DNA from 2 places in the Paenibacillus sp. CF095 genome. Region 1 is predicted to be linked to the other one. Evidence: predicted binding sites of a transcription regulator. Region 1 holds the regulator's gene; the other holds the start of a gene.
The links. Region 1 encodes CtsR, which represses protease genes until heat stress. Its sites were predicted from a motif close to ATGGTCAATAAAGGTCAAACA; they were not measured.
Positions count from the first base shown of each region.

Region 2: the regulator CtsR is predicted to act here: its motif matches at 3,949-3,969, upstream of clpP (ATP-dependent Clp endopeptidase proteolytic subunit ClpP).

Region 1 covers NZ_FMZN01000011.1:140-12,391, forward strand. The annotation lists gene eis (GNAT family N-acetyltransferase) at 136-1,311, shown strand; gene BLS69_RS30855 (CtsR family transcriptional regulator) at 1,773-2,234, shown strand; gene BLS69_RS30860 (protein-arginine kinase activator protein McsA) at 2,266-2,790, shown strand; gene BLS69_RS30865 (protein-arginine kinase McsB) at 2,819-3,889, shown strand; gene BLS69_RS30870 (ATP-dependent Clp protease ATP-binding subunit) at 4,075-6,537, shown strand; gene radA (DNA repair protein RadA) at 6,798-8,165, shown strand; gene disA (DNA integrity scanning diadenylate cyclase DisA) at 8,179-9,255, shown strand; gene pssA (CDP-diacylglycerol--serine O-phosphatidyltransferase) at 9,301-10,032, shown strand; gene BLS69_RS30890 (nucleoside triphosphate pyrophosphohydrolase family protein) at 10,159-10,554, opposite strand; gene BLS69_RS30895 (PIN/TRAM domain-containing protein) at 10,728-11,813, shown strand; gene ispD (2-C-methyl-D-erythritol 4-phosphate cytidylyltransferase) at 11,896-12,252, shown strand, end outside.
Region 2 covers NZ_FMZN01000007.1:35,087-47,338, forward strand. The annotation lists gene whiA (DNA-binding protein WhiA) at 1-178, shown strand, start outside; gene BLS69_RS28825 (HPr family phosphocarrier protein) at 433-702, shown strand; gene BLS69_RS28830 (SIMPL domain-containing protein) at 859-1,611, shown strand; gene BLS69_RS28835 (stalk domain-containing protein) at 1,999-3,096, shown strand; gene clpP (ATP-dependent Clp endopeptidase proteolytic subunit ClpP) at 3,264-3,860, opposite strand; tRNA gene BLS69_RS28845 (tRNA-Arg) at 4,037-4,111, opposite strand; gene BLS69_RS28850 (sugar-binding transcriptional regulator) at 4,538-5,563, shown strand; gene gap (type I glyceraldehyde-3-phosphate dehydrogenase) at 5,670-6,677, shown strand; gene pgk (phosphoglycerate kinase) at 6,829-8,010, shown strand; gene tpiA (triose-phosphate isomerase) at 8,047-8,799, shown strand; gene gpmI (2,3-bisphosphoglycerate-independent phosphoglycerate mutase) at 8,801-10,345, shown strand; gene eno (phosphopyruvate hydratase) at 10,587-11,873, shown strand; gene secG (preprotein translocase subunit SecG) at 12,084-12,252, shown strand, end outside.

The DNA.
Region 1 (12,252 bases):
TATTTAAGGGGATGCGTAAGCATCTCTTATTTGACTTTGTAAGAATCCTCTGACACACTCTAAGGGGTACATATATCACATATCAGGCCATGATTTGGATTGATAATAACTCTAGCGAATGGGGTGTAGGACGACATGGAAATTCAAAAATTGACGGTAGATGATTTTGAACCAGCGATGGCACTCTCCGAATATGCTTTTCAGGTGGTAATGAATGATGAACAAAAAGAAAAGCGGCGGAGTCAGTTTTCGTCACAGGATATATGGGGTGTATATGAGGACGGGCAGCTAGGAGCCAAACTTCACATAATCCCTTTTCAAACCTATATTCATGGCAGATCGTTCGAGATGGGCGGTATTGCGGGTGTAGCCACCTGGCCAGAGTATAGACGCAAAGGCTGGGTAGCGGGTCTGCTGAAGCATGCATTGGAAGAAATGAATCGTAACAAACAAAGTATATCGTTCTTGCATCCATTCTCTTTTGGTTTCTATCGGAAGTATGGATGGGAGACTTATGTTGAATTTAAACGTTATAAAGTACCTACAGCTCATTTGCCTCTGAAAAAGGCGACACCTGGAACGATTCGGCGTGGGGATCCAGGTCTCAGCATATTAAAGGAAGTATACAGTGCTTATGCTGAGCGTTATAACGGAACTCTGGTTCGGGATGATGCAAGGTGGGAGAATTCAGTTCTTGTTAATGGGACCAGCCAGAAGGCTGTATATTACGATGAAGCTGATGCAGCACAAGGTTATCTTTTATATGAGGTTAAGGAAAATAAGTTTACCATTAAAGAGATCATCTATCTGAATGAAGAGGCTAGGCAAGGGCTGTGGACCTTCATTGCCAATCATGATTCCATGATTCAGGAAGTTACGTTGCAGGCACCAGCCAGTGATACGCTTGCTTTCCAATTGGATAACCCACGGATTCAGCAAGAAATCGTACCTTATTTTATGGCGCGTATCGTTAGTGTAGAGCAGTTTATATCCCAGTATCCATTTGCAAGCCAGGACTCACCGGTGCAGATTGTTCTACAGGTAGAGGATACCCACGCTCCGTGGAATGAAGGAGTATGGCAATTAAACGTAGCGATGAATGGAACAGCGTCCATATGGAAAACTTCAGAACCAATTACTGATGATCAGACCATTAAGGTGGATATTCAATCCCTTACCGCAGTGCTGATGGGGTATCGCAGACCAACGGAAATGGCACGGATCGGAAGAATTCACGGACCAGAAGCAGCAATTAAGGCTTTGGAACAAGCGATTCCTGAACGGGAAACCTATTTGCTCGATTTCTTCTGATGACTATTCCCACTGCTCCATTTAACTTGATTAGCTTATATAGAAATATGGCGTGATCGAAAGACAAATGGACTTCTCCAGCAATTTTGGGGAGGTTTTTTTGTGTCTGGGGAATATTTCGTGTAAAATCGTAAAAAATGAATAGTGACCCCACTTGGCAAAACCACAAAATATGCTATAATGGTTATAAAGTCAAAGAAAGTCAAAGTCAACTAAAGGTTTAATACTTAAGTAGCTTTCTTTCAACAATCTGATGCATGATCGCCAATATACGGGATTCATCTCATCGGAGGATCAAGGGAATATTAAAGGACCTTCGTGCTTCCTTCGCTCTCCTGTTGATACCTGTGGAAGCAAGATTCGCTGTTTTCCTGATTGGTTAAATGGGTAGAGAAGGTGTACTCTGTGGGGGCGTGTGGGTCCTTATTGACTTAACGTTTCAGACAGTGGAGGATGATTGGATGCGTAATATCTCTGATATTATCGAACGATATCTGAAGAGTATTTTGCATGAAAGTCCCGAAGGAATGGTTGAAATTCAGCGTAATGATCTGGCAGATCAATTCTCATGTGTACCTTCCCAGATCAATTATGTCATCAGCACACGTTTTACACTCGAGAAGGGATACCTGGTAGAGAGTAAACGCGGCGGTGGTGGTTATGTTCGCATACAGCGCATTGAATTACCGGCCCAATCAGCTCTGCATAATCATTTGCACCATAGTATTGGTGAAGAGATCGGGCAGACAGCTGCCGAAGGTCTGATCTATCAATTGGAAGAAGCACGCTTCTTGAGCAAGCGGGAAGCCGGGTTGATGCGAGCTGCTGTATCTAGAGAGGTTATATTAGTCAAACTTCCTTACCGGGATCAAATTCGTGCCAGAATGTTGAAGGCGATGTTAATATCTTTGCTCGGTAAATGAAAACTATCGGGGTCAAAGGAGGTACATCAATATGCTGTGCCAAGAATGCAATAAACGTCCGGCGACACTTCATTTTACGAAAATCGTAAATGGAGAGAAGACGGAATTCCATATTTGTGAGTCATGTGCCCGTGAAAAAGGGGAAATGATCCCTGGAACAGCAGGCGGGTTTTCCATTCACAACTTGTTGTCCGGATTGCTTGATTTTGATCCAGCCAGCAAAAGTGGATCGGCAGGAACACCACCTGCAAAAGCACTTCAGTGTGAAGAGTGTGGTATGACGTACTCACAATTCAGCAAGATAGGCCGATTTGGCTGCAGTTCATGTTATAAATATTTTGACAGCCGTTTGGACCCTTTGTTCAAGCGGGTTCATGGTAGTACGTCCCATGTAGGCAAAGTGCCTGCACGAGCTGGTGGTCGCATCAAGGTGAAACGGCAAATCGCTGATCTGAAGCGTGAGCTCCAGGAGAGCATCGCGCAAGAGGAATTTGAAGAGGCGGCTCAGATCCGTGACCAGATCAGAGGACTTGAAAAAGGAATAGCTCAGGAGTAAAGTTTGTCATGAGTAGGAGGGATGCGTAATGCCTAATCTGCGCTTTACAGAGAAGGCGCTCAGCGACTGGATGCGCAGTGATGCGGCTGATTCCGAAATTGTCATTAGCAGCCGTGTCCGGATTGCACGCAACCTTCAGCATGTTCCGTTTCCGATGCTGGCTTCCAATGAGCAATCGGAAGAGGTGCTGAATAAGCTGAGCGAAGTACTTCAATACGATGACGTTCATGTCTTTGGGGATTTTCATACGTTGGATCTGATCGATATTGACGAACTCGACAAACGGGTGCTGGTGGAGAAACATCTCATCAGTCCAAGTCTTGCGAATGAATCCAGGAATGGTGCGGTTATTCTCAGTGAGGATGAGTCGGTCAGTATTATGATTAATGAAGAGGATCATCTTCGTATCCAGTGCCTCTATCCGGGGTTCCAGGTGAAAGAAGCCTGGGAGAAAGCTTCCGCAATAGATGATGCTTTTGAAGCGCACGTGGACTATGCTTTTGATGATCGCAGAGGATACTTAACCAGCTGTCCTACCAATGTAGGTACAGGTGTTAGAGCATCGGTTATGATGCACTTGCCTGCCCTAGTGATGACGCAACAGATAGGCCGTATTCTAACCGCAGTTTCCCAAGTGGGATTAACTGTAAGGGGGATATATGGTGAAGGCAGTGAGGCGATGGGTAACCTGTTCCAGATCTCGAACCAGATTACATTGGGACAGACCGAACAGGAAGTCATCGAGAACCTGCATGGTGTTGTATTACAGATGATAGGTCATGAGCGTACAGCCAGAGAACGGTTAATTACCGACTCCAGACTTCGGATTACGGATCGTGTCATGCGTTCTTACGGCATATTGTCTCATGCAGCTATTGTTGATTCCAAGGAAGCTGCACAGCGATTATCGGATGTACGCCTTGGCGTGGATCTCGGCTTACTGGATGGATTGTCCATCACGGTAATGAATGAGTTGAATGTGATGACACAGCCGGGATTTTTGCAGAAAACATTCGGGGAAGATATGCGCACAGATGAGCGTGACATCTATCGTGCTCAGTTGATTCGTGATACGATCAATGCAGCGAAGCAGTCCTAGCTTAGCCTGATATTGTATTGAATTATGGTTTCATGCCGCATTGCGGCTTTTATATAATAAGGCATGTACGAATGCCAAATGACTTTATTCGCAGCACGGCTGCAAACAAAAATGATATGAAGAATACGACGGTTATTTTATTACATGACCCTCGTTTTATCCAAAACCATGGAGGTGCAGGAGATATGATGTTTGGAAGATTTACGGAACGGGCCCAAAAGGTGCTCGCACTCGCGCAGGAAGAAGCTGTCCGTCTCGGTCATAATAACATCGGTACTGAGCATATTTTGCTCGGCCTCATTCGTGAAGGCGAAGGCATCGCTGCCAAAGCACTGATCGGCCTGGGACTCGGATTGGAAAAAATTCAGGATGAAGTAGAAACGCTGATTGGCCGTGGCCAAGAGCAACCTACCAACATTGCATATACGCCACGTGCGAAAAAAGTAATTGAACTGTCTATGGATGAAGCTCGTAAATTGGGCCATACCTATGTAGGCACAGAGCATATCCTGCTCGGATTGATTCGTGAAGGCGAGGGTGTTGCAGCACGTGTGCTCAATAACCTGGGTATCAGCCTGAACAAAGCACGTCAACAAGTGTTACAGTTGCTTGGCAGCAGTGAAGCTGTATCCAGTCATAATGGAACACCTGCCAATGTCAGCACACCAACACTGGACAGTCTGGCACGTGACCTCACGGCTTACGCCAGAGAGAATAACCTTGACCCAGTCATTGGGCGTAGCAAAGAAATTGAGCGTGTCATCCAAGTGCTCAGCCGTCGTACCAAGAACAACCCGGTATTGATCGGTGAGCCAGGTGTAGGTAAAACAGCGATTGCTGAAGGCCTTGCACAAAAAATCATTGCAAATGAGATTCCGGAAACATTGCGCGACAAACGTGTAATGACCCTGGATATGGGTTCAGTAGTCGCTGGAACCAAATATCGTGGTGAGTTTGAAGATCGTCTGAAAAAAATTATGGATGAGATTCGCCAAGCAGGTAACATTGTCCTGTTTATCGACGAATTGCATACTTTGATTGGTGCAGGCGGAGCTGAAGGTGCCATCGATGCTTCTAACATTTTGAAACCGGCTCTGGCCCGTGGAGAACTGCAATGTATCGGTGCGACAACACTGGATGAATATCGTAAATACATCGAGAAGGATGCAGCGCTTGAGCGTCGTTTCCAACCGATTACTGTAGATCAGCCTTCTCCGGAAGAAGCGATTCAAATTTTGCATGGCTTGCGTGACCGTTATGAGGCGCATCACCGCGTGAAAATTACGGACGAAGCAATTGTACAGGCGGTTAAACTGTCTGACCGTTACATCACAGACCGTTTCCTGCCAGACAAAGCGATTGACCTGATTGATGAGGCGGGTTCCAAAGTAAGATTGAATTCTTACACGATCCCACCAAACCTGAAACAACTGGAAAGCCGTCTGGAAGATATCCGTAAAGAAAAAGACGCTGCAGTTCAAAGCCAGGAGTTCGAAAAAGCCGCAGCGCTTCGTGATACGGAACAAAAAATCCGTGAAGAGCTGGATGTAACGAAGAATCAGTGGAAAGAAAAACAAGGTCGCACGGATTCTGAAGTAACACCTGAGGATATTGCACAAGTGGTAGCCAACTGGACAGGAATTCCGGTGAACAAGCTGAAAGAAGAAGAGACACAACGCCTGATGAATCTGGAATCGATTCTTCATGAACGTGTCATTGGCCAGGATGAGGCTGTGAAATCGGTCAGCCGTGCGGTTCGTCGTGCTCGTGCGGGATTGAAAGATCCAAAACGTCCGATGGGTTCATTCATCTTCCTCGGTCCTACTGGGGTAGGTAAAACAGAACTTGCTCGTGCTCTGGCTGAAGCAATGTTCGGTGATGAAAATGCAGTAATCCGGATTGATATGTCTGAGTATGGCGAGAAACATTCAACTTCCCGACTCGTCGGAGCGCCTCCAGGATATGTTGGATACGAAGAAGGTGGTCAGCTGACAGAGAAAGTTCGTCGCAAACCATACTCCGTAGTCCTGCTTGATGAGATCGAGAAAGCACACCCAGAAGTATTTAATATCTTGCTGCAAGTGCTTGAAGATGGTCGTCTGACAGATTCCAAAGGTCGCGTTGTTGACTTCCGGAATACGCTGATTATCCTGACATCCAACGTGGGTGCCGAAGCGATCAAACGTAACTCTACACTTGGCTTCACAGCGGTTGTGGATGCAGGTGCGGATTACGATAACATGAAGGGTAAAGTTATGGATGAGCTGAAGAAAAGCTTCCGTCCAGAGTTCCTTAACCGGATTGATGAAATTATCGTATTCCACTCTCTGGAACAGAAACACATTGCAGAGATTGTTACCCTCATGAGTGAGGAACTTCGCAAACGGCTGCGTGAATACGAAGTTGACTTCGAACTCACCGACAATGCGAAGGACTTCCTTGCTAAAGCCGGCTTTGATCCAGCTTACGGTGCACGTCCGCTTCGTCGGGCAATTCAGAAGCATATCGAGGACAAATTGTCTGAAGAGTTGCTCACAGGTAACGTAACCAAAGGGGATTCATTGCTCATCGACGAAGAGAACGGTGCACTGTCTGTTACGAAAAAAGACGTGGTTGTTCCTTCGAATGAGGAAATCGAAACCAAATAATATACATCAAGCACTGGAGTTAAACTTAAGCTTGTATTAATCCTTAATCCTTCTCGGCTTCGGCCGGGGAGGATTTTTTGCACTTTGGACAGAAGACGGACATGATTATGTCAGGAACATGTGTAAAGTTTGCGATAATCCTTTACGAAAAATCTCAAACAATGGTAAACTTTTAGTAACCCTGCACGTCAGGGAGTTTGGGTGAAATTCGTCGAATAATGCAAAATGCTGTTATAAAACTAAATTATAGGAGTGCTGAAGTGGCCAAAGTTAAAACCAAGTTTCAATGTACGGAATGCGGCTATGAAGCCCCCAAGTGGTACGGTAAGTGTCCGGGTTGTCAGTCATGGAATTCAATGGTGGAAGAAACAGAGACGGTGGTCAAAACACAAGGGAGAAATTCTCCTCTGTTTGACAGTAAAGATAAACCGCTTCCTATCATAGATATAGATAGCGGTCAGGAACCGCGTGTACAGACTGGAATCGGAGAGTTGAACCGGGTATTGGGTGGCGGAATCGTTCCAGGTTCACTCGTTCTGGTGGGCGGAGATCCGGGTATCGGTAAATCAACGTTGATGTTGCAGACGTCTCATGCTTTGACGCACTCGGGTTTGCGTGTGTTATATGTTTCCGGTGAGGAATCAGTCAAGCAAACCAAATTGCGGGCAGACCGTCTCGGGGCACTCTCTGCCGAGTTGTATGTGCTGTGTGAAACCAATATGGAACGTGTAGAGGAAGCGGTGGATCAGATCCAGCCGCATTTTCTTGTCATCGACTCCATTCAGACGGTATATCTTCCCGAAGTTACCAGTGCGCCGGGTAGTGTAGCACAGGTAAGGGAATGTACGTCAAGGTTCATGCGCATTGCCAAAGGCAGAGGCATTGCAACGGTTCTTGTGGGGCATGTTACCAAAGAAGGTGCCATTGCCGGTCCACGTATGTTAGAACATATGGTGGATTGCGTGCTTTATTTTGAAGGAGAACGGCATCATACGTATCGCCTGCTGCGTGCGGTGAAGAACCGTTTTGGTTCAACCAATGAGATTGGCATTTTTGAAATGGGCGAGGATGGACTTCGTGAGGTGGGCAATCCGTCCGAACTCTTTTTGTCAGAACGTCCACTGGGTGTAGCAGGTTCAACGGTAGTTGCCAGTATGGAGGGTACACGCCCTCTGCTCGTGGAATTACAGGCGTTGATCTCGACTACTCATTTCCCTTCTCCCCGCCGTATGGCAACAGGGGTAGATCTGCATCGATTAAATCTGATCATTGCAGTGCTGGAGAAACGGATGGGCATGTTTTTACAGACCCAGGATGCATATCTGAACGTGGCTGGTGGAGTACGGTTGGATGAGCCCGCTGTAGATTTGGCGGTTGCTGTCAGCATTGCATCCAGTTTGAGAGATGTACCGACCAAGCCGGATGACGTCATCTTTGGCGAGATTGGTCTGACAGGTGAGGTTCGAGCCGTATCACGGGCCGAACAACGAGTGAAGGAAGCCGCGAAGCTGGGCTTCAAACGAGTCATTTTACCGGAAAAAAGCTTAAAGGGCTGGAAACATCCTCGCGGGATACAACTGATCGGTGTGAATACCGTGGCAGATGCACTAGCGGTTGCTTTAGATTAGGGGGCATAACAAGATGAAAGATTCGAGCCAACTGGATAATATGAATGAATTGTTAAGGCTGATCGCACCAGGTACACCTTTCCGCGAAGGTCTGGAAAATGTGCTGCGCGCCAAGACGGGCGCACTGCTTGTTGTAGGATACAGCCCTGAAGTAATGGAAGTGGTGGATGGGGGATTCTCAATTAACTGTGATTTCTCCCCGAACTACCTGTACGAACTTGCCAAGATGGATGGAGCCATTATTCTTAGCGAGGATTTGAAGCGTATTCTTTACGCCAATACCCAGTTAATCCCGGACTCTTCGATCTCTTCATCAGAGACGGGGATTCGTCACCGGACGGCAGAGCGTGTAGCAAAGCAAACGGGTAAATTAGTCGTATCCATATCACAGCGCCGGAATATCATTACCTTGTATCAGGGAACACTTCGTTATTCCCTCAAGGAAATCGGGGTTATTTTGACCAAAGCAAATCAAGCGATTCAAACCCTGGAGAAATACAAAGCGGTATTAACACAGTCCCTTACAAATCTGAGTGCCTCTGAATTTGAGGAACTGGTGACGATTCCTGAAGTGGTCAATGTAATTCAGCGTACCGAAATGGTGATGCGGATCAAAACGGAAATCAAACGATACATTCATGAACTCGGGAATGAGGGACGACTCATTTCCATGCAAATGGAAGAGCTTGTGGGTACAACGGAAGAAGAAGCCTGGTTGCTCTACAAAGACTATGCCCGTGACGACAGTGATGACAAAATCCGTGAAATTATCGTGGGACTGAAAAGATTGTCGGACGATGAGTTGCTGGATGCACATCATATTGTCCGTCTTCTCGGCTATCCTTCATCAGCCGCTACTTCTGAGGATTCGGTTGCACCTCGTGGATTCCGGGTATTAAATAAGATCCCCCGCCTGCCCAATGTCATTATCCATAACCTGGTGGATCAATTCGAACAATTGCCTCATGTTATTATGGCTACAATTGAAGAACTGGACGAAGTGGATGGTATTGGTGAAGTTCGTGCCCGGACCATTAAGGAAGGCCTCAAACGTTTGCAGGAGCAGATGTTTATCGACAGACAGATGTAAGGGTTTGCCTATATAAAGGCTTGAAATGGATGAGGTGAAACAACGATGCTAACCAGATTCATTCCGAATCTCTTTACCCTGGGTAATCTGTTTCTTGGAATGATGGCGATTTTGCTTGCGATTGATGGAAATTACAGTTTGGCTGCCATTATGGTCATTGTAGCGATGCTGCTGGATGGTCTGGATGGCCGAGTGGCACGTGCGCTTAATGCCCAAAGCGAATTCGGCAAGGAACTGGATTCCTTGTCTGACATGGTTTCCTTTGGTGCAGCACCAGCCTTGATCATATTTATGGTGTCGTTTCAAGATTCGATGCCGATCCTCGCCTGGATCGCAACAGCGGCTTTTCCGATCTGTGGAGCCATTCGTCTTGCTCGGTTTAATGTTCGTCCGGGAATCCCCGGTTACTTCACAGGTCTGCCGATTCCCGCAGCCGGTGGGGTGCTGGCTACACTGTCCTTGTTCAATAAGGATATTGGCCCGGTTAGCATGATGATTGCTACATTGCTGTTATCGTATCTGATGGTGAGTTCGCTTAAATATCCCAATTTCAAAAAGGTCGGTTTGCCACGCAAGGCAATCTGGATTGCACCGTGGGTTGTGTTATTTGCCATAGCCGTAGCCGTTATTTTTCCGGAGCAGTTATCCAAATTGATCTTTATTCCGCTGGTGTTATACGCCCTGTATGGAATGAAGCATAATGTGCGAACAGCGGCCTCGCGTAGTCGGGCGAAAAAGCGCAAGGATGAGAAATCTTCCCGTCCTTCCGATCGTTAAGTCGCCTTGGGGACAGACACTATACAAAGAAAGCACGTACTCTCCTGAACTGGAGAATGCGTGCTTTTTGTTTATTCAGATCTATTTACGGTAAAAGAAACCCTTGCGGACGACATGCATATCTTCTTACGACAGATTAAACATCCCTAACGTTGAACACTTCTGTGATTCGTGATTTACGACCTCTTCCATGTTAATGTCCAGTAGATTACAGAGAGCCGACATGTAGAACAGGTTCCGCCCTAGCTCAGAGCTGATGACCTCTCTGCAGTTCTCACACAACTCACCTTCCACATGCGTTTCCAGCAGGCCCTTGGTTTGAGCGATATCGCTCTCCGGGGCATATTTCTGCTTGGTGGCGTGCAGCTCGATGCAGCCGCATTCGGTAATGGCTTTGGACACGGCACGGTTAACAGACGCTCCGGCTTGTCCCGTTTTGGACAGTACATCAATCAGGCTGCGATGACGCAGCAACAGTTCAGAAACTTGATCCTGGAAAGCCTGTAAACTTAGCGTACTCATTTTGCCACTCACCTCGGGATATGAATTGAATTCATTATATGCCAATAATTTACCTACTTTCAACTGACGATTGCAACATTTCCAAAAAGTTCTTCCAGATGGGATTAGCAATTCAGGAATTGGATCATACTGGATATAAAGATCAAGATACATTGAAGGAGGTGCAGGGACTAATGTGGAAAAAAGGCATTTTAACTTTTACAGGATTGTGCGGTGCATGGTTCGGCTACACGGCATATCATCTGGCAGGAAAATCGGTCCCATGGATGGCTGAGTGGATTCAGTCAGCAGGATTACTGGGAGCTGGTATATCAACGCTGCTGGGAGCTGTAATGTTTATGGCTGTATGTAATATTGGTGGAACATTGATGGCAGACAGGCTGCATAGTGGGATCAATTCATTGGCGAAAGTACCTATGAACGAATTGGCTGCAGGTGCCGCAGGTACCGTTGCTGGGTTGCTGGTGGCTTTGTTGCTCTACCCTGTTGTGAGATGGATGGGGACGGCAGGAGAAGTGCTGCAAGTGGCGCTGACGGTGATTAGTGCTTATTCCGGTTATGCCCTTGCCATGGCGAAGAAAGACGATCTGGGGGCCTTCTGGATGTCTGGACGATGGGGTCATCCTGAGGTGGACGAGGATAGACGGATGGAAGAACATAAAATTCTGGATACCAGTGTTATTATCGATGGGCGTATAGCTGATATATGCAAAACCGGATTTATTGAAGGCACGATCGTAATTCCGGAATTTGTTCTTGAGGAGTTACAGCATATTGCCGATTCATCGGATCTGCTCAAGCGGAACAGAGGACGGCGTGGACTGGACATTTTGAACAAAATCCAGAAGGAACTCGATGTAAAAGTCCTGATCTACGAGGGGGATTTCGAGGAAATCTCCGAGGTGGACAGCAAACTGGTTAAACTGGCTAAAGTGCTCCAGGGTAAAGTGGTCACCAATGACTTTAACCTGAACAAAGTGTGCGAACTTCAGGGTGTATCTGTGTTGAACATTAATGATCTCGCCAATGCGGTTAAGCCAGTTGTTCTGCCAGGTGAGGAGATCATGGTGCAGATCATCAAGGATGGTAAGGAGCATGGTCAAGGTGTAGCCTATCTGGATGATGGCACAATGATCGTTGTGGAGGGCGGACGCGAGTATATCGGCATGATGATGGAAGTGCTGGTGACCAGTGTGCTGCAGACTTCAGCGGGGCGAATGATTTTTGCCAAGCCGAAACTGTTGGAAAAAGCCCAATAAAGCGGTATGATGGGTAGTGTATCGTTGAATGATATTGTATATCTTTGGACGATAAACTGACAGACAAGGCAGGGATTGCGGCATGGATAAAGGGTGGGGCGTTGTCATTGTGGCAGCAGGTCGCGGAACCCGGATGGGGACGACCGAGAGCAAACAGTTTCTGTTGCTGCAGGACAAGCCCGTTTTCATACATACGCTTGAGGTATTTGCTGCGCTGGACGAGATCCGCGAGATGGTGCTGGTCACAGGAGCCGCAGATGTTGAACGCTGCCAGGATTGGGTAAAAGAATACCAACTGGATTCACGTGTCCGTGTTATCCCCGGAGGGAAAGAGAGACAACATTCTGTCCATAAAGGCCTTGAGGCACTTGGGACTGATTGGGTTCTCGTTCACGACGGGGTACGTCCTTTTGTGAACCATGAGCAGATCAAGGGATGC
Region 2 (12,252 bases), on a different contig from region 1:
GGAATCGCTGCCTGAGAAACTTCGCGAGGTGGCGGAGGTTCGACTTGCTCATCCAGATATCAATCTGAAGGAAGTGGGCGAACTCCTTAAAGGTACAGTTAGCAAGTCGGGAGTGAATCATAGGCTTCGTAAAATTGATGAGCTGGCTGAGAAAGTACGCACAGAACGTTATGGTTAAGACGGAGTAGGGTAAAGTAACAAGGTCGACTGTTTCTGCTGAACAGAAAGGTCGGGAAAGTCAACCGTTAAGGATCTAGAAGACTTACTTAGGTCATTGGATGTGCTGTTCAAAAGATGAAATAGGGCAAGATAACGTCCGTCAAAGCACCCTGAGTTTTTTCTTCTAGTGTCCTGCACGGGTTAATGGTATAATGTTGTATAAATATAATTGTGTATTTAATGTCCAGATTTCATAATAGGGGGTAAGTTTCCATGACAAAGCACCCGGTAGTTGTCCGTTTGAAAACGGGTCTCCATGCCAGACCTGCGGCACTGTTCGTTCAAGAAGCGAATAAGTACTCGTCTGAAGTGTTCGTCGAGAAGGACGACAAAAAAGTTAATGCAAAAAGTATCATGGGGATCATGAGCCTTGCAATTAGCACAGGTACGGAAATCCAGATTAGTGCAGAAGGCGCGGATGCCGAACAGGCTGTAAACGCTTTAGTTAGTCTGGTAAGCAAGGAAGAGCTCGAAAACCAATAAGATATGTTCAATCCAATGAAGAAGTCCCGAAAGGGGCTTTTTTGCGTTATTGACGTATTTACTATCGTCAAGTGCAACATTATGGAATTTGTCCCGTCTGTTAAGGTATCAAATCGATTAAAGTTTGAGATGTTAAGACATAAGGAGGCTATCGTGATGGGTAAACAATGGATGAAACCGTTTGGTGCGGTGCTGGTGGCAAGTACGTTGCTTGTTGGAGGAACGGCATGGGTTGCACCAGGTGACTATGCTTACGCTGCAGAGGTTCAGGGAGTACAACAGAACGTGATTAATGTTGTGGGTAAAGGTGAGATTCAGGTGAAACCTGATATCGCGTATCTGTCCATTGGTGTGAACAGTACTGCAGAGACAGCTGCATCTGCTCAAAAAGCGAATGCTGCGAAAGTTCAAAAAGTATCCAATTTGCTGAAGAACACGTGGAAGATCAGTGCAGACGACATTCAAACGAGTCAGTTCTCTGTACAACCCAACTATACGTATAGCGAAAAAGACGGACAGCAAATTAAAGGATATACAGCGCATCATACGTTGACTGTCACATATCGTGAGATGGACAAGATTGGCGAGTTGCTCGATGCTGCTTCGGGGGCAGGTGCCAACAATATTGAAAACGTGCGCTTTACTGTAGAAAATCCGGAAAGTTATGAGTCCCAAGTGATTGAGAAAGCTGTTGCCAATGCAGATGTGAAAGCTGGCGCCATTGCAAAAGCAGTTAAACGTCAACTCGGTGCTGTTCTTTCCGTGAGCCAAGGTGATGCCAATGTGCCTGTATTCTATGCAAGCGAGGCGTTGATGTCCAAAGCACAAGATACAGCAGGTGGCACTGAGATTGAAACAGGCCAGGTTAAAGTAAGCACAATCCTGAATATCACGTATGAAATGAAATAAACAAGAGTGAACTAGGATTGTAAACTCAAGTAACCTTTTCATGAGTCATTTGAAGGGGTACAACGAAATAATGACAAAGACTTTGTCCTGTGGACAGAGTCTTTTTTGTTGGATAAGCAAACTTTGATGAAGTTGGATAGGAGGGTACCCTTTTGAAGCTACATGAAATGCTGGTTATTGGTATCTTTTTTGTATAGTTGTTCGTGACAAAAAGGTCATATCCCCTTATATTTTCGGTCTGATATTCATCAACATTGTAACTCGAGCTGTAAACCTTTCCGAAATCGGGTTAATTATAATAGAGAGGTGAGGGTATGAGATATGCGATCAGATCAGGATTACATACGCAATGATCCCTAATTGTGAATTTTGAGAGGAGTTTTATATATGACATCATGGAAAAAATGGACAAGTGCATTGCTTGCAGCAGGAATTATTGTAGGTAGCGGTTCGGTATGGCAGGATAGTTCGGTTCAGGCAGCATCGGTATCCTCGAAAGTGACAACCCCGGCTGAGGTAACTCTGAAATCGGGTGGAAAAACACTGACTCAAAAAGGACTTCTTCAAGGTGGCTCAACTTGGGTCTCTCTTACGGCAGTTAAAGATGTGGCAGGTGGATCCCTGAAATATGATGCAAAAGCCAAGTCATATACGGTAACAGCAGCCAACAATGCGATGACCGTTAGCCTGATGGATGGACAGCCAAACGTTTATATTAACGGTTATTATCCTCAGGTGGAAGCGAAATTGATTCAGGGTCGATTGTATATTCCATTCTCGGCAATGAGAGATTATCTGGGTGTACAGGGGAATTGGGATGGCAAAACCAAAACGTTGACACTTAGCAAGGTGAAACAAAATAACGTGAAAATTAAAGCGGCAACAGTTAATGTCACTGTGAAAAACGCTGAAGTAGATGTTCAATATCCACAGGTGAGTGGACTTGCCAGCAAAGAAGCTGAAGCGGCGATCAACAAAGTGCTCAAAGACGAAGTGGATGCTTATGTAGCTGACTTCAAGAAACAGACATCTGAATTCGGCGGTGCAACAGCCAACCGTCCATATGCATTTGAGAGCTCTTATGTAGTGACGTACAATGAAAAAGGCGTGTTGGGACTTATTACACAACGATACGAAGATTATGCTGGCGCTCATGGTATGACATACCGTACGGGCCACACCTTTGCACTGGACACAGGCAAGGAGCTCACGTTAGATGATGTGCTGCAAAATAATAAAACCATGCGCGAAACGTTGGGTAAAAAAGTGGGCGAGCAACTGAAAGCCCGCGGTGGATACCTTGATGGGTATAAAGGGTTAAATAAAGATCAGGATTTCTATGTGACACCAACGGGTGTGGTTGTGTTCTTCCAGCTGTATGAGTATACGGCGTACGCAGAGGGATTCCCTGAAATGCCATTTACGTATAAAGAGATTCTCCCTAAAGGCACAGAACCATTTAGCAATGTAACGGGAACCAAATAAAGAATCATTATTGTGCACTGATCAGTTATCTTTCTTATAAAATGAAAAAAAGAAGCCCACATCATGATTATGATGTGGGCTTCTTCTCGTATAGACAACACAATGAGGTGTTGCTGATTACGTTAGGTGTTATTATGTCAACGCGTAGACCGTGGTCTACGTCACACTTAGATACCTTGGGAACCTACGTTTTCAATAACTTTATCAATGATACCGTAATCGGCAGCTTCAGCAGCGCTCATGAAGTAGTCACGATCTGTATCTTTCTCAATCCGCTCAAGCGGTTGACCTGAACGCTCAGAGATGATGCGGTTCAAGGTATCACGCATTTTCAGGATGCGGCGAGCACGAATTTCGATGTCTGAAGCTTGACCTTGAGCACCACCAAGTGGTTGGTGAATCATGATCTCACTGTTAGGCAACGCAAAACGTTTACCTTTTGCACCGGCATTCAGCAAGAATGCGCCCATGGAAGCCGCCATACCTACACAGATGGTAGATACATCCGGTTTGATGAATTGCATTGTATCGTAAATGGCCATACCGGCTGTAATCGATCCGCCTGGGCTGTTAATGTATAAGTGAATGTCTTTCTCCGGATCTTCCGCAGCCAGGAACAACATCTGTGCCATAATGGCATTAGCCACTACGTCATTAACATCGCTACCAAGGAAAATAATACGATCCTTCAGCAATCTGGAGTAGATGTCGTAGGCGCGCTCACCCCGGTTGCTCTGTTCAACGACCATTGGAATAAAACTCACGTGAAAAACCTCCTTGGAATGTAAATGTTATTGGTGTTTATAATTAAACTGTTACCGTATTACCCACATAATAAACAATTCCAAACAAAAAGTCAAAGAAAGTCAAACTAACTTACAAAAAAAAGAAACCTTTCCGGTTTCATTGGTTAAATGGGTTATGAGCTGTTAAATAAAAATGGCGCGCCCGCCAAGAATCGAACTTGGATCTCAGGCTTCGGAGGCCTACGTCATATCCATTGGACCACGGGCGCACATTATGTGACAGCAATATTGATTATAGCTCATGAAATATTTAATTGCAAGCAGTTCGTTGTGGTATTGGTTTGGATTAACCCAAAAATGATCATGATGAAGAAGAGTGGATAAAGAGTGCATTTAAGTAAATGCTATTAGAGGTTTTGGACATGCCGTATGAAATGTGTTTCTGAGCGATATGTAGATGGAATTCTTTCGTTTCTTCTATATATGGTATGTATGAGCTAGTCCTTGATCATGGAAGTCTAGGATTGTGAAAATAGGCGCGTACAAACGCTGAATACGTGTCGAAATAACACGTTGAAACACTTGCATGTCACGTCAGTTTTAGGTAGAATAGACGTGGGACTTAAAAAGTTAACCCGGGACGTTTTAGGGCCACGAAAGAGAGCTTAGAACGAGAACTTGCGGGAGTGGAAAGCATGCGAACGATTTTAGAAGTACAAAAGCAGCTTCTGCCTGATCTCATGGATATCTTAAAAAAGAGGTATACGATTCTGCAACAGATCATGTTATCGGATGTGATCGGACGGAGAACGTTAGCTAATTCCATGCAGATGACCGAGCGGGTTCTGAGGGCTGAGACCGATCTGTTAAAGGCTCAGGGACTTATTGAAATTGACAGTGCAGGGATGAAGATCAGCGAGGCAGGGTATGATTTGCTGCAGCAGTTAGAGCCCGTAGCCAAAGAGTTGTTCGGATTATCCGAGCTGGAAGAGCGCATCAAGCAAGCCTACGGTCTGCAAAAGGTAGTTGTGGTTCCTGGTGATTCGGACGTTTCTCCATTTGCCAAAAGGGAACTGGGCAGAGCCGGAGCGAAGGCTCTCGGCAATATCATGAGTGACAACGACGTTGTCGCCGTTACTGGCGGATCAACAACGGCCGAAGTCGCAGAGCAACTGACTCCGCCAACATCGCTCAAAGGTGTCTGGTTCGTACCGGCACGCGGTGGACTTGGAGAAAGCCTTGAAATTCAGGCAAATACGATTGCATCCACAATGGCAAAACGGGTAGGAGCGCAATACAAACTCCTGCATGTACCGGATTTGCTAAGTGATCATGCCTATGAATCATTAATCCAGGACCCCAGTGTTCAGGAGATTCTGCAGCTGATTCGGCAATCGCGCATTGTTATTCATGGAATTGGTGATGCCGTGGAGATGGCGACAAGACGTAAACTTGCGACGGAGATTATAGATGAACTTCAGGAGCAAGGAGCCGTATCTGAATCTTTCGGTTATTACTTTAACGATCAGGGTAAGGTGGTACATACCATGCTTACACTGGGTATGCGACTTCAGGATATTGAACGAACCGATGTTGTGATTGGAATTGCAGGTGGCAAAAGCAAAGCTGCTGCTATACATTCCGTGTTGCGATTTGGTCAGGAAGATATTCTGATTATTGATGAGGCTGCTGCCGAAGTCATCGTTGCTGAAATGGAATAAGGGTTTACTTTGCAACACAACAATTGTTGTCTTGACGGACTTCACCGTCTGTCTTGAATATATAAGTTTCATAAAAAATTAATCAAAACTTGGGAGGAACTTACTCATGATTAAAGTAGGTATTAACGGTTTTGGACGTATTGGACGCTTGGCATTCCGCCGTATTCAAAATGTAGAGGGCATCGAGGTAGTAGCAATCAACGACTTGACTGACGCTAAAATGCTCGCTCATTTGCTCAAATATGATACAACTCAAGGTCGCTTCGATGGCGATGTTGAAGTACACGATGGCTTCTTCAAAGTGAACGGCAAAGAAGTTAAAGTATTGGCTAACCGTAACCCAGAAGAACTTCCTTGGGGCGACCTGGGCGTAGATATCGTTCTGGAATGTACTGGTTTCTTCACAACTAAAGAAGCAGCTGAGAAACACTTGAAAGGTGGAGCTAAGAAAGTTGTTATCTCCGCACCAGCTACTGGCGACATGAAAACCATCGTTTACAACGTAAACCATGAAATCCTCGACGGTACTGAAACTGTAATCTCCGGCGCATCTTGCACAACAAACTGCCTGGCACCTATGGCAAAAACACTGCAAGACAAATTCGGAATCGTTCAAGGTTTGATGACTACAATTCATGCTTACACTGGCGACCAAAACACGTTGGATGCTCCACACCCTAAAGGTGACTTCCGTCGTGCTCGCGCAGCAGCTGAAAACATCATCCCTAACACAACTGGTGCTGCTAAAGCAATCGGTCTGGTAATTCCAGAACTGCAAGGTAAATTGGATGGTGCAGCTCAACGTGTACCAGTAGCTACTGGTTCCCTGACTGAACTCGTAACAGTTCTGGGTAAAAAAGTTACTGCTGAAGAAGTTAACGCAGTAATGAAAGAAGCTTCCGATCCACAAACTTTCGGATACACTGAAGACGAAATCGTATCTTCCGACATCCAAGGTATCACTTTCGGTTCCCTGTTTGATGCAACTCAAACTAAAGTTCTGACTGTTGGCGACCAACAATTGGTTAAAACTGTAGCTTGGTATGACAATGAAATGTCCTACACTGCACAATTGGTTCGCACTTTGGAGCACTTTGCAAAAATGATTAAGTAATATCTGCAATAACATAGAGCGGAAACAGATGCTATATTGTTTCCGCTCTTTATATATCAATATTTTGCAAATTTCTCAAAAACACCAGGATTGACAAGGGATTTCAGCCCTTGATGGGTCCACCAAATACATGGGTGCGGAGGAAATACAGATGAACAAAAAAAGTGTACGCGATATCGAATTGACAGGAAAACGGGCTTTTGTCCGTGTAGATTTCAATGTGCCGCTCGAAGATGGTAAAATTACAGATGACAAACGTATTCGTGCAACGCTTCCTACAATCAACTTCTTGATTGAAAAAGGCGCTAAAGTCATTTTGGCAAGCCACATGGGTCGTCCTAACGGCGAAGTGGTTGAATCCTTGCGTTTGACTCCAGCAGCTGAGCGTTTGTCAGAATTGCTTGGTAAAACAGTTGTTAAAGCTGACGATTCTGTTGGTGACGCTGTTAAAGCTCAAATCGCTGAACTGAACAACGGCGACGTATTGTTGCTTGAAAACGTTCGTTTCCACGCAGGCGAAGAGAAAAACGATGCAGAACTCGCAAAACAATTTGCTGAACTGGCTGACGTTTTCGTTAATGATGCGTTTGGCGCGGCACACAGAGCACACGCTTCGACTGAAGGAATCGCTCACTTGCTTCCAGCAGTGTCCGGTTTGTTGATGGAGAAAGAACTTGAAGTGTTGGGTAAAGCAATCTCCAACCCTGAGCGTCCTTTCACAGCCATCATTGGTGGATCCAAAGTTAAGGACAAAATCGATGTAATCGACAACCTGCTGAACATTGCAGACAACGTGATCATCGGTGGCGGTCTGACTTACACGTTCTTGAAAGCACAAGGACATGAAATTGGACAATCCTTGTTGGATGATTCCAAACTTGATGTTGCTCTCGGTTTCATCGAGAAAGCGAAAAAACTGGGCAAAAACTTCTACCTGCCGGTAGATATCGTAGTGTCTGACGATTTCAGTGCGAAAGCAAACACACAAATCGTTGACATCGACGGCATCCCAGCAGATTGGGAAGGTATCGACATCGGTCCTAAAACACGTGAGATCTATGCTGACGTAATCAAAAACTCCAAATTGGTTGTATGGAACGGACCAATGGGCGTATTTGAAATCGAGCCATTCTCCCACGGTACTCGTGCAGTAGCGGAAGCTTGCGCTGAGACAGAAGCTTACACTGTAATTGGTGGCGGTGACTCCGCAGCAGCAGCAGAGAAGTTCAAATTGGCTGACAAGATGAACCACATCTCTACAGGTGGCGGTGCATCGCTCGAGTTCATGGAAGGTAAAGTACTTCCAGGCGTAGTGGCATTGAACGACAAGTAAGTTTTAGTAGTCTATAGCATGAAGGAGTTGAAACCCATGAGAACACCGATTATCGCAGGTAACTGGAAAATGTTCAAAACGGTTTCCGAATCCAATGACTTCATTCAGGAAGTTAAAGGAAAAGCGGAAGTTGAAGGCGTGGAGACTGTAATCTGCGCACCGTTTACAAATCTGCCATCCCTGGTAGAAGCCGTTAAAGGCACAAACATCAAAATTGGTGCACAAAATCTTCATTTTGAAGATAACGGTGCATTCACAGGCGAAATCAGCGGTGTAATGCTGAAAGACCTGGGTGTGGATTATGTCATTATTGGTCACTCGGAGCGCCGTCAATATTTTGCGGAAACCGATGAGACTGTCAATAAAAAGTTGCATGCAGCATTCCGTCACGGATTGACTCCAATCTTTTGCCTTGGTGAGACGCTTGAAGAGCGTGAAGCGAACCAAACAAAAGACGTATGCAAAGTGCAAACAGTAGCTGCTTTTGCAGGTCTGTCTGCAGAGCAAGCGGCACAAGTTGTTATCGCTTATGAGCCAATCTGGGCGATTGGTACAGGCAAATCCTCGACTTCCCAAGATGCGAATGAAGTTATTGCTTACATCCGTACGCTGGTGAAGGATCTGTACAACGAGACGGTTGCGAATGCAGTTCGTATTCAATACGGCGGCAGTGTTAAACCGGAAAACGTAACAGAATACCTCGGACAAAGCGACATCGACGGCGCACTTGTTGGCGGTGCCAGCTTGCAGCCGGCTTCGTTCATCGCGCTTGTTGAGGGGGCGAAGTAAGATGACAGCTCCAAAACCTGTAGCACTGATCATCATGGATGGCTTTGGTCTGCGTAACACGGTGGAAGGCAATGCGGTAGCGCAAGCCAAGAAACCGAACTACGACCGTTTCATGAGCCAATTCCCACATACAACGCTCACTGCTTGCGGTGAAGCTGTAGGTTTGCCAGAAGGGCAAATGGGAAATTCCGAGGTGGGTCACCTGAACATTGGTGCCGGCCGGATCGTATACCAGGATTTGACCCGTATCTCCAAATCCATTCGTGACGGCGAGTTCTATGACAATGAAACACTTGTCAAAGCTGTTCGCGAAGCGAAACAAAGCGGCAAAAAGCTTCATCTCTACGGTTTGTTGTCCGATGGCGGCGTACATAGTCACATCGACCACCTGTTTGCTATGCTGGATCTGGCCAAAAAAGAAGGAATGAATGATGTATATATTCATGCCTTCATGGATGGCCGTGATGTTATGCCAGACAGTGGTAAAGACTTCATGCAGAAACTGATCGCTAAGATTGAAGAAGTCGGTGTAGGTAAAATCGCAACGGTTCAAGGTCGCTATTACGCGATGGACCGTGACAAACGTTGGGAACGGGTTGAGAAATCATACCGCGCCATCGTTTATGGAGATGGACCAAAATACACTGACCCACTCAAAGCGGTTGAAGAATCGTATGAGAAGTCCGTATTTGATGAATTCGTTGAACCAACGGTTATCGTCAAAGCGGATGGTGAGCCGGTAGGTTTGGTAGAGAGCGGCGATTCCGTTATCTTCCTCAACTTCCGTCCTGACCGTGCGATCCAGTTGTCGCAAGTATTCACCAACCAGGATTTCCGCGGTTTCGATCGTGGTCCGAAGTTCCCTGTAGGCTTGCACTTTGTATGCTTGACTTTGTTCAGTGAGACTGTTGAAGGTTATGTGGCTTATTCGCCGAAGAACCTCGACAACACTCTGGGTGAAGTTCTGGTACAAAACAATAAAAAACAACTGCGTATTGCAGAAACTGAGAAATACCCGCACGTTACCTTCTTCTTCAGCGGCGGTCGTGATGTGGAGCTTCCGGGCGAAACTCGCGTACTGATCAACTCACCAAAAGTTGCAACGTATGATCTGCAACCAGAGATGAGCGCGTATGAAGTGGCTGACGCATGTGTTCGCGAGATCGAAGCAGACAAACATGACGCCATCATTCTGAACTTTGCTAACCCTGACATGGTTGGACACTCCGGTATGCTGGAGCCTACCATCAAAGCGGTTGAGGTAACAGATGAGTGCATGGGCCGTGTTGTGGATGCAGTACTTGCCAAAGGCGGCGTTGTACTGATTACTGCGGATCATGGTAACGCGGATATGGTGTTCGATGAGCAAGGACGTCCGTTCACAGCTCATACAACGAATCCAGTTCCATTCATCGTTACGGATGCCAATGTAACCCTGCGTGAAGGCGGAATCCTGGCAGATATCGCGCCAACGATCCTTGACCTGATGCAATTGCCTAAACCGGAAGAAATGACAGGTACATCCGTCATCGCTACCCGTAAATAAGTTACGCAACAACATATATGAAATTGGGAAGTTTGGAGTTTACCCCCGAACGAAGGAAGCAGAAATTGTCCGAAGAAGCAAAGCGTTCGCCTTTATCACATGATTCCAACTTATGAAAATAAGTTCAAAGGAATCAGGGGATAACAGCGATCAGAGGACGATTCTGCTGACGTAGTGGAAAAGGGAAAACACAAGTGGTCCTAATTTATAATAAATTTAAATTTAAAGGAGATTATCACAAATGACTATTATTTCTGACGTGTACGCTCGCGAAGTCCTCGACTCCCGCGGTAACCCTACAGTAGAAGTTGAAGTATACCTGGAGTCCGGCGCAATCGGACGCGCAATCGTTCCATCTGGTGCATCCACTGGTGCCCACGAAGCAGTTGAGCTTCGCGATGGTGACAAATCCCGTTACCTCGGTAAAGGCGTTCTGCAAGCTGTTAAAAACGTAAACGAAACAATCGCTCCAGAAGTTATCGGTATGGATGCATTGGATCAACTGGGTATCGACAAATTGATGATCACTTTGGATGGTACGCCAAACAAAGGTAAACTGGGTGCTAACGCAATCCTGGCTGTATCCATGGCAGTAGCTCGCGCAGCTGCTGACGCTCTGGACCTGCCATTGTACGTTTACCTGGGCGGATTCAACGCTAAAGCACTGCCAGTTCCAATGATGAACATCATCAACGGTGGTGAGCATGCTGACAACAACATCGACGTTCAAGAGTTCATGGTTCTTCCAGTTGGAGCACCAAGCTTCAAAGAAGCTCTTCGCGTAGGTGCAGAGATCTTCCACAACTTGAAATCCGTATTGAGCTCAAAAGGCTTGAACACAGCTGTAGGTGACGAAGGTGGTTTCGCACCGAACCTTGGTTCGAACGAAGAAGCAATCACTACAATCATCGAAGCTATTGAAAAAGCTGGTTACAAACCAGGTGTTGACGTATTCTTGGGTATGGACGTTGCTTCCACTGAGTTCTACAAAGATGGTAAGTACACACTTGCTGGCGAAGGTAAATCTTACACTTCCGCTGAGTATGTTGACCTTCTGGCTTCATGGGTTGAGAAATACCCAATCATCACAATCGAAGACGGTATGTCCGAAGATGACTGGGATGGTTGGAAATTGCTCACTGAGAAATTGGGAGACAAAGTTCAACTCGTTGGTGATGACCTGTTCGTAACAAACACTGAGCGTCTGGGCAGAGGTATCGAAGAAGGTATCGGTAACTCCATCCTGATCAAAGTTAACCAAATCGGTACATTGACTGAAACATTCGATGCAATCGAAATGGCTAAACGTGCAGGATACACAGCTGTAATCTCTCACCGTTCCGGTGAGTCCGAAGACAGCACAATCGCTGATATCGCTGTTGCAACAAACGCTGGCCAAATCAAAACGGGTGCTCCTTCCCGTACAGACCGTATCGCGAAGTACAACCAATTGCTCCGCATTGAGGATCAACTGGGTGAATTGGCTCAATACAATGGTCTTAAAGGATTCTACAACCTTAAAAAATAAGCTGGATATCCAGCTTTTACAGGCAAGCCGGGTAACCGGCTTGTCTTTTTTATTGCAACGAAGTAATGGGATACGTAATGATCACGCAGATGGTGAAATTTAGGGCATTGTATAAACTGTACTACTTGTAGTACAACCATAGCTATGTTACAATTAAAGTAACTGTTTTTATGGTGAGATGTATGCCCACATGGGTAGGAGGTGGAAAGAATGGATATTGCTTTGAAATTGCTGCTCGTTGTTTTCTCGATCGGTCTAATCACTGTAGTATTGCTGCAGCACGGGAAAAGCGCTGGTTTGGCGGGTGCCATCTCCGGTGGTGCGGAACATCTTTTCGGTAAAACGAAAGCGCGCGGATTGGATCTCTTCCTGCAACGTG